2 regions of the Stenotrophomonas sp. AN71 genome follow, and region 1 is predicted to be linked to the other one. Evidence: riboswitches for the same ligand, from Rfam matches in the RefSeq annotation. Region 1 holds a riboswitch; the other holds the start of a gene.
The links. Region 1 has a riboswitch for thiamine pyrophosphate ahead of thiC (phosphomethylpyrimidine synthase ThiC). Riboswitches for the same ligand answer to the same signal wherever they lie in the genome.

Region 1 (7,144 bases):
GTCCGGTGCCTGCCGTGCTTCCGGCCGCAACCCTTCGATCGGCCGCAGCGAATCCGGGCGCTGCATGTCGGCCCACCACAAGGCAAAGCTGCCGGAGCGATCCGAGGTGAACACCAGTTGCCGGCCATCCGGTGCTGCCATCGGCTGTCCATCGCGGCCACTGGATGCAAACAGGCGTTCGGGCGTGCCGTTGCCCTGCAGCGGCACCTTGAACACGCCGAACTGTGCACGACGATGCACGAAGGCCAGCATGCCACCGCGTCGCGACACGGCCGGCCACTGCGCATCGTCCAGGCCGGCGTCGCGCAGCGTGTGGCGCTCGACATCCAGATAGTAGAGCCGCGCCTCGCTGTCGACGCGGCGGCCGAACACGATGGTGCGACCATCGTCCAGCCACGCCCAGCCACGCAGCTCGGCCGCCTCGTTGGTCAGCTGTTCGGGCGTGCCACCATCGGCCGGCACCCGCCACAGGTCGCCCAGCTGCGGGTTGCGCACGAACACCAGCCACTGCCCATCGGGCGAGTAACGCGGCGCGTAGTCAAAGTCATCCGCGTCGACGCTGTACGCCAGCGCGCGCCACTCACCGCTTGCCAGATCCAGCACACGGATGCCGCGATGGGCGTAGCGCCCGACCATGCTGCCGAACACCAGGCCGCGGCCATCGGGCGTCCAGTCGAAGCTGAGCAGTTCGGTGCCATCGCAGCGCGTGGCCTGGCGCAGGGCACCTCCGGTGGCGCTGGCGATCAGCACCTGGCAACCGCCATCGGCAGAGAACCGCGCGAACGCGATCTCACGACCATCCGGCGACCAGTTCGGGAAACGATCAACCGCTCCCGCCGGCGGCACCAGCAACTGACGTGCCGGCGCGTTGCCGGAGGTCTGCACCTTGATCGCACCGCCACCATTGCCATCTTCGTTGGCACCTTCATAGGCCACCAGCGAGCCGTCGGGCGACAGCGTGGGATAGGTTTCAAAGCCACTCGTTGCGGTGATCAGCCGGTAAGGACGCTGCGGACTGCCGATCACCCGCGTGCCGTTCTCTACTGCCGCATCGACCGCCGAGCTGCTGGCCGGTGCGCGGCGCAACAGCAACGCGGTCAACACCAGCAACGTGACCAGCATCAGCACGCCCAGTGCCAGCAACACGCGGCGCCGCACGTAGCGCCAGCGACGGCGCGACTCCTGCGCGCGCGTCGGTGCGCCGGCAACGGCCGCGAGTACCGGTGCTGCATCGGCGACGTCAACGTCGGACATCACCGGGGAAGCCGGCTCGACATCGTCCAGTACCTGCACCGGCACCAACAGCCGGTAACCGGTCTTGGCGATGGTCTCGATGTAGGCCTGGCCATTATCGTCGTCGTTGCTGAACGCCTTGCGCAGCTGGGTAACCGCCTGGGTCAGCACATCGTTGGTGGGCAGCGTGTCCGGCCACACTTCGGCGAACAGCTCATCGCGGGTGACCACGCGTCCCGGCTGACGCAGCAGCACGCGCAGCACGCCCAGCGCTTTCGGTGTCAGCCGGCGTGCGCGACGCGCGCCGACGACCTCGACTTCGCGCGAGGACAGAGTGACGGTGCACTCTCCTATCCGGATCCGATCGAACCCGGGGGGCTGTATTTCGCTGCTGTTCATTTTCTGCTACACAGTAGAGACAGGTCGCGGGCAGTGGTTGCCTTCGATACCGTCCCTTCCGGGGAACAGCGAAAAGCCAGACTCCGCACAAAGCATCGGCGCATACCGCAAAAACAATTGAGCGCGCGAATACTAGCCTATGCCGGTTACCTCGCCTATCGCGTGGTCGACATCAGGCTCTCTCTCGCCGACGCATTCACATAATTCGCTGCACTATTCGCGCCCTTCCGGGCGCGAAATTTTTATCTGGCGTTCATTTTCAGACACGCCGCAGCATGGTCAATCCGACCAGTCGCGAAACCACCAAAGCCACGTACATCACGCCTGAAAACTGCTCCAGCATGACCAGTGCGCGTGCCTGTGGATGCAGCGGTACGACATCGCTCAGCCCCACCCCGGACAGCAAGCTGAAGCTCAGATAAAGCAGCTCCATCCAGCTGCGCTGAGGGCCCTCGCTGACGCCATGAAAACTGCCTGGATACCACTGCTGGCACACCGAGAAAGCGAACGCGAATGCCCAGGCGAGCAGCGTGAACGTGGCGCCAGCGGCGAACAGCTCATCGCGGGTGACCTTGTGATCCTGAAGCATGTACGCGATCAGCGCGCCGGCCGTGTAGAAGTACAGCAGGCTCTCCAGCAACTGCGCGGTGGTCAGCAATGTGCTGCGTTCGAGCAATGCGCCGGCCAGCGAGAACACCACCGCTGGAATGGCCAGCAGCAGCGCCAGCCAGGTTCCCAGCGGGCTGCGCTGTACCACCCACAGCGCCAGACCGAGCACCGCCATGCCGAACATGCCCAGCGCCGCACGACCGCCGGCCGTGTCATCCAACGCGGGATACAACAGCACCGCCAGCAGTTGCGCGCCCAGCAGCCAGGCCGAGGGATGGCGGCGGGCGATGGCCAGCCAACGCGTGGTCACTGCAATGGGCATGGCGTCCTTTCCCCTGGGAACGATGCGCCGAGCATAGCGGGTAGCGCCGGGCCGCGCCCGGCGATTTGCCCGGACCGCTGCGCTCGCCGGGCATGGCCCGGCGCTACCGATGCGGCATCATCCCTGGTGGTAGACCTCGGCGCCCGAAGCGCGGAACTCGGCCGACTTCTCCTGCATGCCAGCCTCGGCGTACTCACGCACGTCCTGGGTGATCTTCATCGAGCAGAAATGCGGGCCGCACATCGAGCAGAAGTGGGCCAGCTTGTGCGCATCCTTCGGCAAGGTCTCGTCGTGGAACTCCTTGGCTTTTTCCGGATCCAGGCCCAGGTGGAACTGGTCTTCCCAGCGGAACTCGAAGCGTGCCTTGCTCAGCGCATTGTCACGCACCTGCGCACCCGGGTGGCCCTTGGCCAGGTCGGCCGCGTGCGCGGCGATGCGGTAGGCCATGATGCCGTCGCGCACATCCTGGCGGTTGGGCAGGCCCAGGTGTTCCTTTGGCGTCACGTAGCAGAGCATCGCGGTACCAAACCAGCCGATCATCGCCGCACCAATCGCGCTGGTGATGTGGTCGTAGCCCGGCGCGATGTCGGTGGTCAGCGGGCCCAGTGTGTAGAACGGTGCTTCACCGCACTCGCGCAGCTGCTTGTCCATGTTCTCCTTGATCAGCTGCATCGGCACATGGCCGGGGCCTTCGATCATGGTCTGCACGTCGTGCTTCCACGCGATCTTCGTCAGTTCACCCAGCGTCTCCAGTTCACCGAACTGTGCCGCATCGTTGGCGTCGGCGATGCAGCCCGGGCGCAGGCCATCGCCCAGCGAGAAGGTCACGTCGTAGGCCTTCATGATTTCGCAGATCTCTTCGAAGTGCGTGTAGAGGAAGTTCTCCTTGTGGTGTGACAGGCACCACTTGGCCATGATCGAGCCGCCGCGGCTGACGATGCCGGTGACCCGCTTGGCGGTGAGCGGCACATAGCGCAGCAGCACGCCGGCATGGATGGTGAAGTAGTCCACGCCCTGTTCGGCCTGTTCGATCAGGGTGTCGCGGAAGATTTCCCAGGTGAGTGCTTCGGCGCGGCCGTCGACTTTTTCCAGTGCCTGGTAGATCGGCACGGTGCCGATCGCCACCGGCGAGTTGCGCACGATCCATTCGCGGGTCTCATGGATGTGCTTGCCGGTGGACAGGTCCATCACCGTGTCGCCACCCCAGCGGATCGCCCACACCAGTTTCTCCACTTCCTCGGCGATGCCGGAGGACACCGCGCTGTTGCCGATGTTGGCGTTGATCTTGGTGAGGAAGTTGCGGCCGATGATCATCGGTTCGCTTTCCGGGTGGTTGATGTTGTTGGGCAGCACCGCACGGCCGCGAGCGATCTCGTCGCGCACGAACTCGGGGGTGATGATTGTCTGGATGGACGCACCGAACGCTTCGCCCGGATGTTGCTGCAGCAGGCCGGCATCGCGGATCGCGTCCAGCCGCTGGTTCTCGCGGATGGCAACGAACTCCATTTCCGGGGTGATGATGCCGCGCCGCGCGTAATGCATCTGGGTGACGTTGGTGCCGGCACGTGCACGGCGTGGCAGGCTGCGTGCGGGGAAACGCACGGCATCGAGCTTCGGGTCATGCTCGCGACCGCGCCCGAACGACGAACTGAGGCCGTCGAGCTGTTCGGTGTCGCCGCGTTCTTCCACCCAGCCACGGCGCAGTGCCGGCAGACCTGCGGACAGGTCGATGCGCACCTCCGGATCGGTGTACGGGCCGGAGGTGTCATAGACGGTGACCGGTGCGTTCTCTTCGCCACCAAACAGTGTCGGCGTACGGGTCAGCACGATCTCGCGCATCGGTACCTGCAGATCCGGGCGCGAGCCAGGCACATGGATCTTGCGCGAACCGGGAATCGGCCGGGTCACGGATTCGGAGAGTTGCTGGGCCTGTTGCTGCAGGGCAGAGAGCTGTGCGTTCATCGGGCATCGTCCAGGGAGGTCAGGGACGAAGCGGCGGCGCACTGCAGCCGCGTCCGGACGGTCCTTGGGCGGAGTCCGGGCATGGCTGCGTTGCAAAGCTTCCCTACGCCGGTATGAGCCGGATCAGGTTCCAAGGGACTGTCTCAACCGTGGCCACAAGGCCGCGGTACCCCCGCTTCTTGCTGCGCATTAGAGCATAGAAAGCACTCGGCCTACCTCCTGCTGATCCACGCATGGCGTGGATCTACTGAACGATTTCGGGGCCGGCGTTAACAGAACCATGACGTCGCGTTCAGTAACGTGCACGCCCATCGTGTCGCAGCGACCGATGTTTCCTTTGCCGCCCGCGCGGCCCTTGCCCGGTTCGTGCTGCATGCCGCCGGCCCCTCGCCGCAAGCTCTGCTCGCTCCCCTCAATCCCCTTGATCGGAGAAGCTCCTTCATGGTGTTTCGCATTTCCATCGCACTGGTGCTGGCTCTGGTGCTGCTGGCCGGCATCGCGCCCGGCCCCTTCAATACCGTCGTGCAGTCGATGCTGGCGGAAGTGATCCGCAGTGTCGGCTGGCTGTACCTGCTGGTCGTGTTCCTGGCACTGGTGTTCCTGATGTACCTGGCTTTCGGCCGCTTTGGCCACCTGCGCATCGGCGGTGAAGACGCCGAGCCGGAATTCTCACGGGCCAGCTGGATGTCGATGCTGTTCGCCGCCGGCATGGGCATCGGCCTGGTGTTCTGGGGCGCAGCCGAACCGATATCGCACTTCAGCAAGCCGCCGGAGGGCCTCACGCCGGAAAGCATGGACGCCGCGCGCGCGTCGATGCGCTACGCGTTCTTCCACTGGGGCCTGCATCCCTGGGCGATCTATGCGCTGATCGGTCTGGCGATGGCCTGGTTCCAGTTCAACCGCAACGGCCGTGGCCTGGTCAGCGACATGCTGCAGCCGATCATCGGCCGTCACCATCGGGGCTGGATCGGGCGTGTGGTCAACATCGCCGCTGTCGTCGCCACCGCGATCGGCGTGGCCACCACGCTCGGCTTCGGCACCATCCAGATCGCTGCCGGCATCGAACGCGTGTTCGGCCTGCAGGCCACGGTTGCGGTGCAGATGACCATCATCGCTGTCGCCTTCGTGCTGTACATGGCCTCCACCGCCAGCGGTGTGGAGCGCGGGGTGAAATGGCTGTCCAATTTCAATCTTGCATTGGCCGCGCTGCTGGCGGCCATCCTGCTGGTGCTGGGGCCGACCGGCTTCATCTTCGATACCTTCACCACCACCCTGGGCTCCTACCTCAACCAGCTGGTCACGATGAGCCTGCGCATGTCGCCGTTCTCCGGCAGCACGTGGGTGGCGGACTGGACGATCTTCTACTGGGCCTGGTGGATCTCGTGGGCACCGTTCGTGGGTTCGTTCATCGCGCGCATCTCGCGTGGCCGCAGCGTGCGCGAATTCGTGATCGGGGTGGTGCTCGCGCCGACGCTGCTGGGCTTCTTCTGGTTCGCGGTATTCGGTGGCACCGCGTTGTGGGCACAGATCTTCGGCCACGCCGATCTGCTGACGGCGCTGGGCAATGGCTACGAGACGGTGCTGTTCACGCTGTTCGACAGCATGCCGCTGTCGCTGCTGCTGTCGTGCATCGCGCTGGTATTGCTGATGATCTTCTTCGTGACCTCGGCCGACTCTGCGGTACTGGTCCTGGCCAGCATGTCCACCGACGAAGCCGGTGATCCGCCCTTGAAGCGCAAGCTGGCATGGGGTATCGCAGTGGCGTTGATCGCGGCGGCCCTGCTGCTTGCCGGTGGGTTGGATGCGCTGCAGGGCATGATCACGATTGCGGCGTTGCCGTTCGCATTGTTGATGGTGCTGGTGATGGTGTCGCTGTATCGGGTGCTGGACCAGGAGTACACGCGCGAGCGGCGGCAGGCGCAGCGCCAGCGGCACATGATCGATGCGTGGATCGCACGCGAGATGGCAGCGCAGGAAGACACCCAGGCCGAGGCAGCGCGCGCGCAGGATCGGGATTGAGGGGGTTGTTTTGCAGCCTGCGGCTGCACCGCTTCTTTCAGGCAACGGCAACAGCAACTTCAAAAGCGGCTCTGGTTTTCTGCAGGTTGGGTGGGGCGGCATGGGTGGGCAGGACACGCCGTAAACCCATCCATGAGGGCTCGATGGCGCCATCCATGGCGCCAACGGTCCTGCCCACCCATACCGCCCCACCCCCGACAGATTTCCGTTGACGGCAGTAGATCCACGCCATGCGTGGATGAGGTGTATCGGAAAACAAGAAGGGGTCGGATCCGTTCTCCTTCGGAAAACGGATCCGACCCCAACCCACAGCGCGCGGCTGTTGCTGCTGCCTTTGATTTTGATCTTCTTCTTTTTCTTCCTGCGGTGGCGGCCACGGAAACTGTCAGGGGCCGGGCGGGTGGGCTGGGCGGGGGTGTCAGCCGCATGGATGCGGCTGCCAAGCCTCCATGGACGGATTCACGGCGTCCCCCGACCAGCCCACCCGCCCGGCCAAGCCCCGTATCACTGCCATCACCGCAGAAGGGGCTCAGCCCGGTGGCCGGGAAACCTCAGTACCCCGCCGCCTGCCCATCCTTGCGACTCTCCGAAGCACCGTAA
Region 2 (7,144 bases), on a different contig from region 1:
CAGCAAGGGCGTGCACACGATGCCGATCGAGGACTACCTCAAGCAGGTGAAGGACCACCCGAACTGGAAGCTGTTCGCGTCGGACCCGTTGTCCAAGGCCCGTGACCTGCTGGAGAACCGCACGCCGGCGCACGAGCAGACCCAGGGCAAGACCGCCGAGCACAAGGCCGCCGCCACTCCTCACGCCGGGCCGTACAAGCAGGGCGCGCACAGCGAAGGCGTGCGCACGGTGCAGGAACAGCTGGGCCACCTGGGCTACGTCGGTGCCGACGGCAAGCCGCTGGTCGAGGACGGCCGCTTCGGCCGCAACACCGACGCGGCGGTGCGCCAGCTGCAGAAGGACAACGGCCTGGTCGCCGACGGCATCGTCGGCGCAAAGACGCTGGAAGCCATCAAGGAGGCCCGCGAGCGCCCGCTGCTGAACGATGAGCGGCATCCGCGCAACCCGATGTACCTGCAGGCCACCGAAGGCCTGGAGCGGCTGCCGGCCGGCACCTTCAAGGACCGCCACGCACTGGAAAGCGCCGCTGCCGCCCTGACCCGGGATGCCCACGCCGCCGGCCTTCAGCGCATCGACTCGGTGGTGCCCAGCCCGAACGGAGAGCGCCTGTTCGCCGTGCAGGGCACGATCGGTGACCCGGCTGCGGCCCGCGTGGCGGTCGAGACCCGGGCGGCCACTGAGCAGAGCATGGCGCTCAGCAGCGGCGCGGTGCAGGGCGCGCCGAACGTGCTGCAACCGCAGCAGGACGCGCAACAGGAGCAGGCGCGCCAGGCGCAGAAGGCGATGGGCGTCTGAGCCCACAGCGCCTTGCAGCGCCGGGAGGGGCCGCGCCACGCGCGGCCCTTTCCCTTTCTGGCAGCTGAGCGGCCGGGGCCGCTTTCAGCCTTGCTTCATGCCGCCTGCCGCTAGATGAATGCGCAAGCCGCCCGGTAGGCCAGGCAATGTTCCGGCAATGTTGGAACGCCAGCGTGGTCTCCACGGCAGCCGGGGCGCCGTGCGCCCTCCCTGCCCAGCGTGGCATGCACCTCACAGGAGAACCGAACATGCTCAGTACTTCCGCACTCAGCTTCCGTGGTCTGGCGATGGCACTGGCCCTGGTGGCCGGTGTCGCTGTGGTCAGCGATGCCAGCGCGATGTCGAGGAAGGACAAGCGCACCCTGGTTGGCGCCGTGGTCGGTGGCGTGGCCGGCAACCTGCTCTCCAACGGCGATCCAGCAGCGACCGTCGGTGGCGCTGTGGCCGGCGGTGCGATCGGCAACCTGACCACGTCCGACCGTCGCGACCGCCGCTATTACGACAATCGGTACTACGACAACCGCTACGACCGCCGCTACGATCGTGGCTACTACCGCAGCGGCTACTACGATCGCGGTGACGACCGTCGCTGGCAGCGTGAGCGCTACTACGACAATCGCTACTACAACGACCGCGGCCGCCATCGCGGCTGGTAAGCCGGCGGGGCGCAGCGCCACTGACGGCGTAACGACGGGCGGGTCGATGACCCGCCCGTTTGCGTTGGCGGCAGCCATGACGTTGAATGCGCAGCCTTGGACGTGATTCTTTCCTCATGGGCTGCGGCATGACTTCCTCTACCCACCGCGTGCAGGGCCTCAACAACGACGAGGTCGCTGCCGACTGGCCACCGATCAGCACAGCGGACATCGCCTGGCTGCGCCAGCGCTACCCGCAGCTGGATGCACGCAGCCAACCGCGTTGGCACAGCCCGCGCCCGCTGTCGGCCGCCGCGATCGTCAGTGGCACGCACGGACCGGTGTTCATCAAGCGCCACCATCACAGCGTTCGCAGTGGCCCCTGTCTTGAAGAAGAGCACCGCTTCATCGCCCATCTCGCCACGGGCGGCGTGCCGGTGGTGCAGGTGCTTCCGGCGACCGATGGGCACACCGCTGTCGAGCACGGCGAATGGACGTTTGAACTGCACGCGCTGGGCGTGGGCGATGACCTGTACCGCGATGCGGTGTCGTGGACGCTGCTGACCGATGTCGCTGCGGCGCGTGAAGCCGGGCGCACGCTTGCGCAGCTGCACCGCGCCGCCTCCAGCTACCGGGCGCCGCAGCGCAGTACCCATCTGCTGGTCGCACGCGATGATCTGATCCGCGCCGAAGATCCGACCGCGGCGATCAAGGCCAGTCTGCACGAACGCCCGGGACTGGCCCGCTACCTCGCACGCATCCCCTGGGAAGCGCAGCTGCGCCGCGACGTACTGCCCTGGCACGGCAACCTGGCCGAGCGCCTGCGCGACGAGCCACGGCTATGGGCGCACAACGATTGGCATGTCTCCAACCTGTTGTGGCGCGACGGCCAGGTCAGCACCGTACTGGATTTCGGGCTGGCCTCGCCCACCAGCGCACTGTTCGACCTGGCCACCGCGATCGAGCGCAACGCGGTGGCGTGGCTGGAACTGGAACGCGGCACGGAGGCGGTACGCATCGATATCGCCCTGGCCCTGCTCGACGGCTACCGGCAGGTGCTGCCGCTGTCGCCCGCGCGCGTTCAGCTGCTGGCCGATCTGCTGCCGATGGTCCATTTCGACTTCGCACTGTCCGAAGTGGAGTACTTCGAAGGCATCACCGGCTCGACCGTCAACGCCGACGTGGCCTGGCAGCCCTTCATGCTGGGCCATGCGGCCTGGTTCAACACCGCACCCGGACAGGCGCTGTTGCAGGCGCTGCGCGCCGCCGCGTGAGCCCTGGCCCCCGGGACCACGCACCTCCCCGGTAGATCGAGGCCATGCGTCGATGAGATGGCCGATTGGGGGTCGGATCCCTTTCCTGGGGAAAGGGATCCGACCCCGGGTGGCGCTCGCAAATCCGTACCATTTGTAGTGAAATGGTCACCTGAAGCGGGGGTGCCTGGATCTGCCAGGCTGAGAGAGTCCCTTGGAACCTGATCCGGTTTGCACCGGCGTAGGGAGCTTTGAGCCGCAGCCACACCCCCGTCATGGGCCGGTGCACCTGCGCGCCGTCGCTTCGTCTCCCTTGTTGTCCGAAGACGAATCGAATGAACCGCTGCCTGCGCCCCACCCTGCTCTCCCTCGCCCTCTGCGCCGCGTTGCCACTGCACGCCAGCGAGGCCGATGCGTCCCCCGATGCGGCCGCCACCGGCACCGAACGCTCGCCGACCGAGCTGGCCGCCGTGCGCGTGCAAGCTGGCAAACCGGCCGCCGATACCTCGCGCGTCAACGCCTTCGGTGGCGGCAGCTGGAAGGACACGCCGGCCTCGGTAAACGTGCTCGAGCGCGACTACCTCGACCGCCGCCAGGTGCGTTCGCTGTCCGAACTGGCCAGCAACGACGCTTCGCTGGGCGATGCCTACGCGCCGGTGGGCTATTACCAGAACATCGCCATCCGTGGCTTCGCGCTGGATGCGGCCACTGGCTACCGTTTCAACGGGCTGTCCATCGCCGGCGAACAGCGCCTGGCGCTGGAGAACGTGCAGTCTGTGGAGATCCTCAAAGGCGAAGCCGGCCTGGCTGCCGGCGTGATGGCGCCGGGCGGCATCATCAACTACATCGGCAAGCGCCCTGCCGAAGTACGCACCGCTACGCTCGGCACCGATTCGGAAGGCTCGCGCTACGTCGCCGTCGACGTCGGCCACTGGATCACCCCGCGCTTCGGCCTGCGCCTGAACGCCGCTTGGGATTCCAGCGATTCCTACGTGGAACATGCCGATGGCCGCCGCAACTTCTATTCGCTGGCGGCGGACTGGCTGATCGGCGAGCGCGGCAAGCTGGAAGTGGATGCCAACTACCAGACCAGTTCGCAGCGCTCGGTATCCGGCTATCAGCTGCTGGGCGCCCGTGAGCTGCCGCGCGGCATCGACCGCGAGCATCTGCTTGGCTACCAGCCGTGGCAGCGCCCGGTGGACATCGCCAGCACCAACATCACCGCGCTGCACACCTACGACTTCAACGAGGCCTGGCAGTCGCGCGTTTCGGTGGGCCACAGCCGTTCGGTGATCGATGACAACGTCGCCTTCGCCTACGGCTGCTACTACGCCGCGCAGTGCGCCGATGGCAGCGTGCCGGGCAACTACTTCGCGCCCAACGGCGACTACGACATCTACGACTACCGCAGCCCGGACGACACCCGCCGCAACCAGCAGGCCCGTGCCGAACTGCGTGGTCGCTTCGAAACCGGCAGCGTCGGCCATCAGCTGAGCATCGGTGCCGACTACTTCCGCCGCACCGTGGACAAGCGCCCCAGCGTCAACGAGTACGTGGGCACCAGCAACATCCACGACGCGCAGGTGCCGGTGTTCGAACCATCGCCGAAGATGCCCGGCCCGTCCGCACGTCGCCTGGACAGCCGCCAGACCGCGTTCTTCGCACTGGACCGGATGAGCTTCGGCGATGACTGGCAGTGGCTGGCCGGTGGCCGCTTCGTGCGCCTGGACGAGCGCGCCTATGACAAGCGCGGCACGCCGCAGCGCCACAGCCGCCTGTCGCGCTTCCTGCCGCAGACCGCGCTGGTGTGGAAGGCCACCGACCAGCTCAACGCCTACGCCAGTTACGTGCGCGGCATTTCGCTGGGCCAGGAAGCACCGTTCTGGACCTCCAACGCCGATACCTTCCTGCCGTCGATGCAGTCGCGGCAGCTGGAAGTGGGTGTGAAGTACGTGCCGGTCGAAGCACTGACCCTGGGCGCGGCAGTGTTCCGCATTTCGCAGCCGTACCAGTACGCCAGGCCCGACAACAGCGACGTCGGCTACACCTTCGTCGAGCAAGGTACCCAGACCCATACCGGCCTGGAGCTGACCGCCAATGGCCAGCTGACCGACGCACTGCAGATCGTAGCCAGCGCCAGCGTGCTGCAGGCGCGCGCGCGCGATACCGGCACGCCGGCCTACGAAGGTCATCAGCTGGTGAACGTGCCCAAGGTGCGCGCCAGCGTGCACCTCGCCTACGCGCTGCCATTCGTGCAGGGCCTGGATGTGACCGGTGGCTGGCGCTACGCCGGTGCCAACGTCGCACGTGCCGACGGCGGCGTGCGTGCACCGGACTACTCGGTGTTCGATGCCGGCCTGCGCTTCCAGCATCGCCTGCACGAACGTGCGGTCACCTGGAACCTGTCGGTGGACAACGTGTTCAACCGCTTCTACTGGCGCGATACCGGCAGCAGCGGCGGTGACTACTACCTGTTCCCCGGCGCACCGCGACAGGCACGCCTGTCGGTGACGTTCGCGCTGTGAGCGGCGTCATGCTGGAGTGGACCGCAGCACTGTGCAGCATTCTCGGTGTCTGGCTGATGGCCCGGCGCCGGCTGGCGGCGTGGCCGGTGGGCCTGCTGTCGGTGGCGCTGTACGGTTTGGTGTTCGCCGAGGCCAAGCTGTACTCGGACACGCTGCTGCAGGTGATCTTCGGCGGCTTCCTGGTCTATGGCTGGATCAACTGGCGCAAGCATGCTGCCGATGAAGGCAGCATCCGCATCGTGCCACTGGCACGCGGCAAACTGCTGCGCGACCTGGCCATCGGCGTGTGCGGAGGCGTGGCGCTGGGTGCGGTCATGCACAGCTTCACCGACGCCGCCCTGCCGTGGCTGGATGCCCTGCTGACCGGTCTGAGCCTGGTCGGGCAGTGGTGGCAGGCGCGCCGCCACGTCGCCTGCTGGTGGGTATGGATTGCGGTGGACGTGGTCTATGTGGGCGCCTACCTGTTCAAATCGCTGCATGTGACTGCGGCGCTGTACGTGTTCTTCCTGGGTCTGGCCGTGTTTGGCCTGCGCGCGTGGAGCGCAGCCGCGCGCGAACCACAGGTGGCAACGCAGTAGAGCCACGCCATGCGTGGCTGTGATGGGCAACCGTGCGCTTCATCCACGCGTGGCGTGGATCTACTGGGTAGTCGCCAACCTTGGTTGGCACGCGCCTGCGACCAAGGTCGGCATCTACCAGGCAACGCAGTAGAGCCACGCCATGCGTGGCTGTGATGGGCAACGGTGCGCTTCATCCACGCGTGGCGTGGATCTACTGGTAGTCGCCAACCTTGGTTGGCGCGCGCCTGCGACCAAGGCCGACATCTACGAGGCAACGCAGTAGAGCCACGCCATGCGTGGCTGTGATGGGCAACCGTGCGCTTCATCCACGCGTGGCGTGGATCTACTGGGTGAGGGCCACGCCGAGGCGCAGCGGCTGGCGCATGTCTGCCGGTGGTGCGGACTGCAACGGCGCGGACTGCAGCGTCGCGCGCAGATCCGCATCCACCTGGCGGTCACCGAGACTGTCGAATTCCAATCTCGAGATACGGCCGTCCGCCGCGATCCACAGGCTCACCGGCAGCGGCGTCGGCGTCTCCGGATGCGCCTGCAGCCACTCCAGCACACGCTGCGCCTGCGGATCCTGCTCCTGTTGCAGGCGCTGCTGCAGCTGGTCACCCACGGCGGCGGCATAGGCCATCCAATGCGCAGGCGCTTCCTGCGCGGACACGCTGGCGCTCCCCAGTGCCAGCGCGCCGAACAAGGTGGCCAGCCGCCACCACCCGCGGCGTGCGCCGCGCCTGTTTCCGGTCATGGTCATCGCCCGCCTCCTGCATTTCCATCCAGCACGACATGGTCGGCGCGGTAGATGACAGGCAGATGGCGGGCAAGCTCGACGCTACGGCTACGAACCGGGGACGATCAGTCGCCCAGGTCGGCCAGCACCTTGCGCGCCGGCGCGAAGAAAGTCACACCGGTGGTGGCGGTGGAAAAGTCGAGGATGCGGTCATGCAGTGGTGCGGGATTGCCGATGAACATGCGCTCCAGCATCGTCTCGATCACCCACAGGCGCCGCGTATAGCCGATGAAGTAGGTACCGTACTCGCCACGGCCCGGGTTGGCGAACGGCATGTTGTCACGCAGGATCTCGTGCTCGCCATCGGCGTCCTCGATGGTGCATAGCGTCTTGTGCGACTTCTGTGCGTCGGCCGGTGCATCATCCAGCTCGATGTTGTCGTGCTTGGTGCGGCCGATGATCGCCTCCTGCGCTTCGGTCTTCTGCGCGCGCCAGGCATCGAGGTTGTGCAGGTACTTCTGCACCACCACGTAGCTGCCGCCCGCGTGTTCCGGGTCTTCATCACCCACGAGGGTGGCCTCCGGCAGCGACAGCCCTTCCGGATTGGCGGTGCCGTCGACGAAATCGAGCAGATCGCGG

Region 2: linked by a shared signal. The riboswitch ahead of ABH900_RS12035 (TonB-dependent receptor) and the one ahead of thiC (phosphomethylpyrimidine synthase ThiC) in region 1 are both predicted to bind thiamine pyrophosphate.

What each region holds. Positions count from the first base shown of each region.
Region 1 is NZ_JBNDKU010000003.1:142,422-149,565, reverse strand. Features, by position in the region: gene ABH900_RS06625 (winged helix-turn-helix domain-containing protein) at 1-1,632, opposite strand, end outside; gene ABH900_RS06620 (ion channel) at 1,892-2,563, opposite strand; gene thiC (phosphomethylpyrimidine synthase ThiC) at 2,681-4,525, opposite strand; TPP riboswitch at 4,608-4,709, opposite strand; gene ABH900_RS06610 (BCCT family transporter) at 4,967-6,544, shown strand; gene ggt (gamma-glutamyltransferase) at 7,096-7,144, opposite strand, start outside.
Region 2 is NZ_JBNDKU010000006.1:232,572-239,715, reverse strand. Features, by position in the region: gene ABH900_RS12050 (XVIPCD domain-containing protein) at 1-796, shown strand, start outside; gene ABH900_RS12045 (glycine zipper 2TM domain-containing protein) at 1,045-1,452, shown strand; gene ABH900_RS12040 (phosphotransferase enzyme family protein) at 1,581-2,705, shown strand; TPP riboswitch at 2,854-2,949, shown strand; gene ABH900_RS12035 (TonB-dependent receptor) at 3,020-5,209, shown strand; gene pnuC (nicotinamide riboside transporter PnuC) at 5,218-5,787, shown strand; gene ABH900_RS12025 (hypothetical protein) at 6,113-6,529, opposite strand; gene ABH900_RS12020 (Dyp-type peroxidase) at 6,631-7,144, opposite strand, start outside.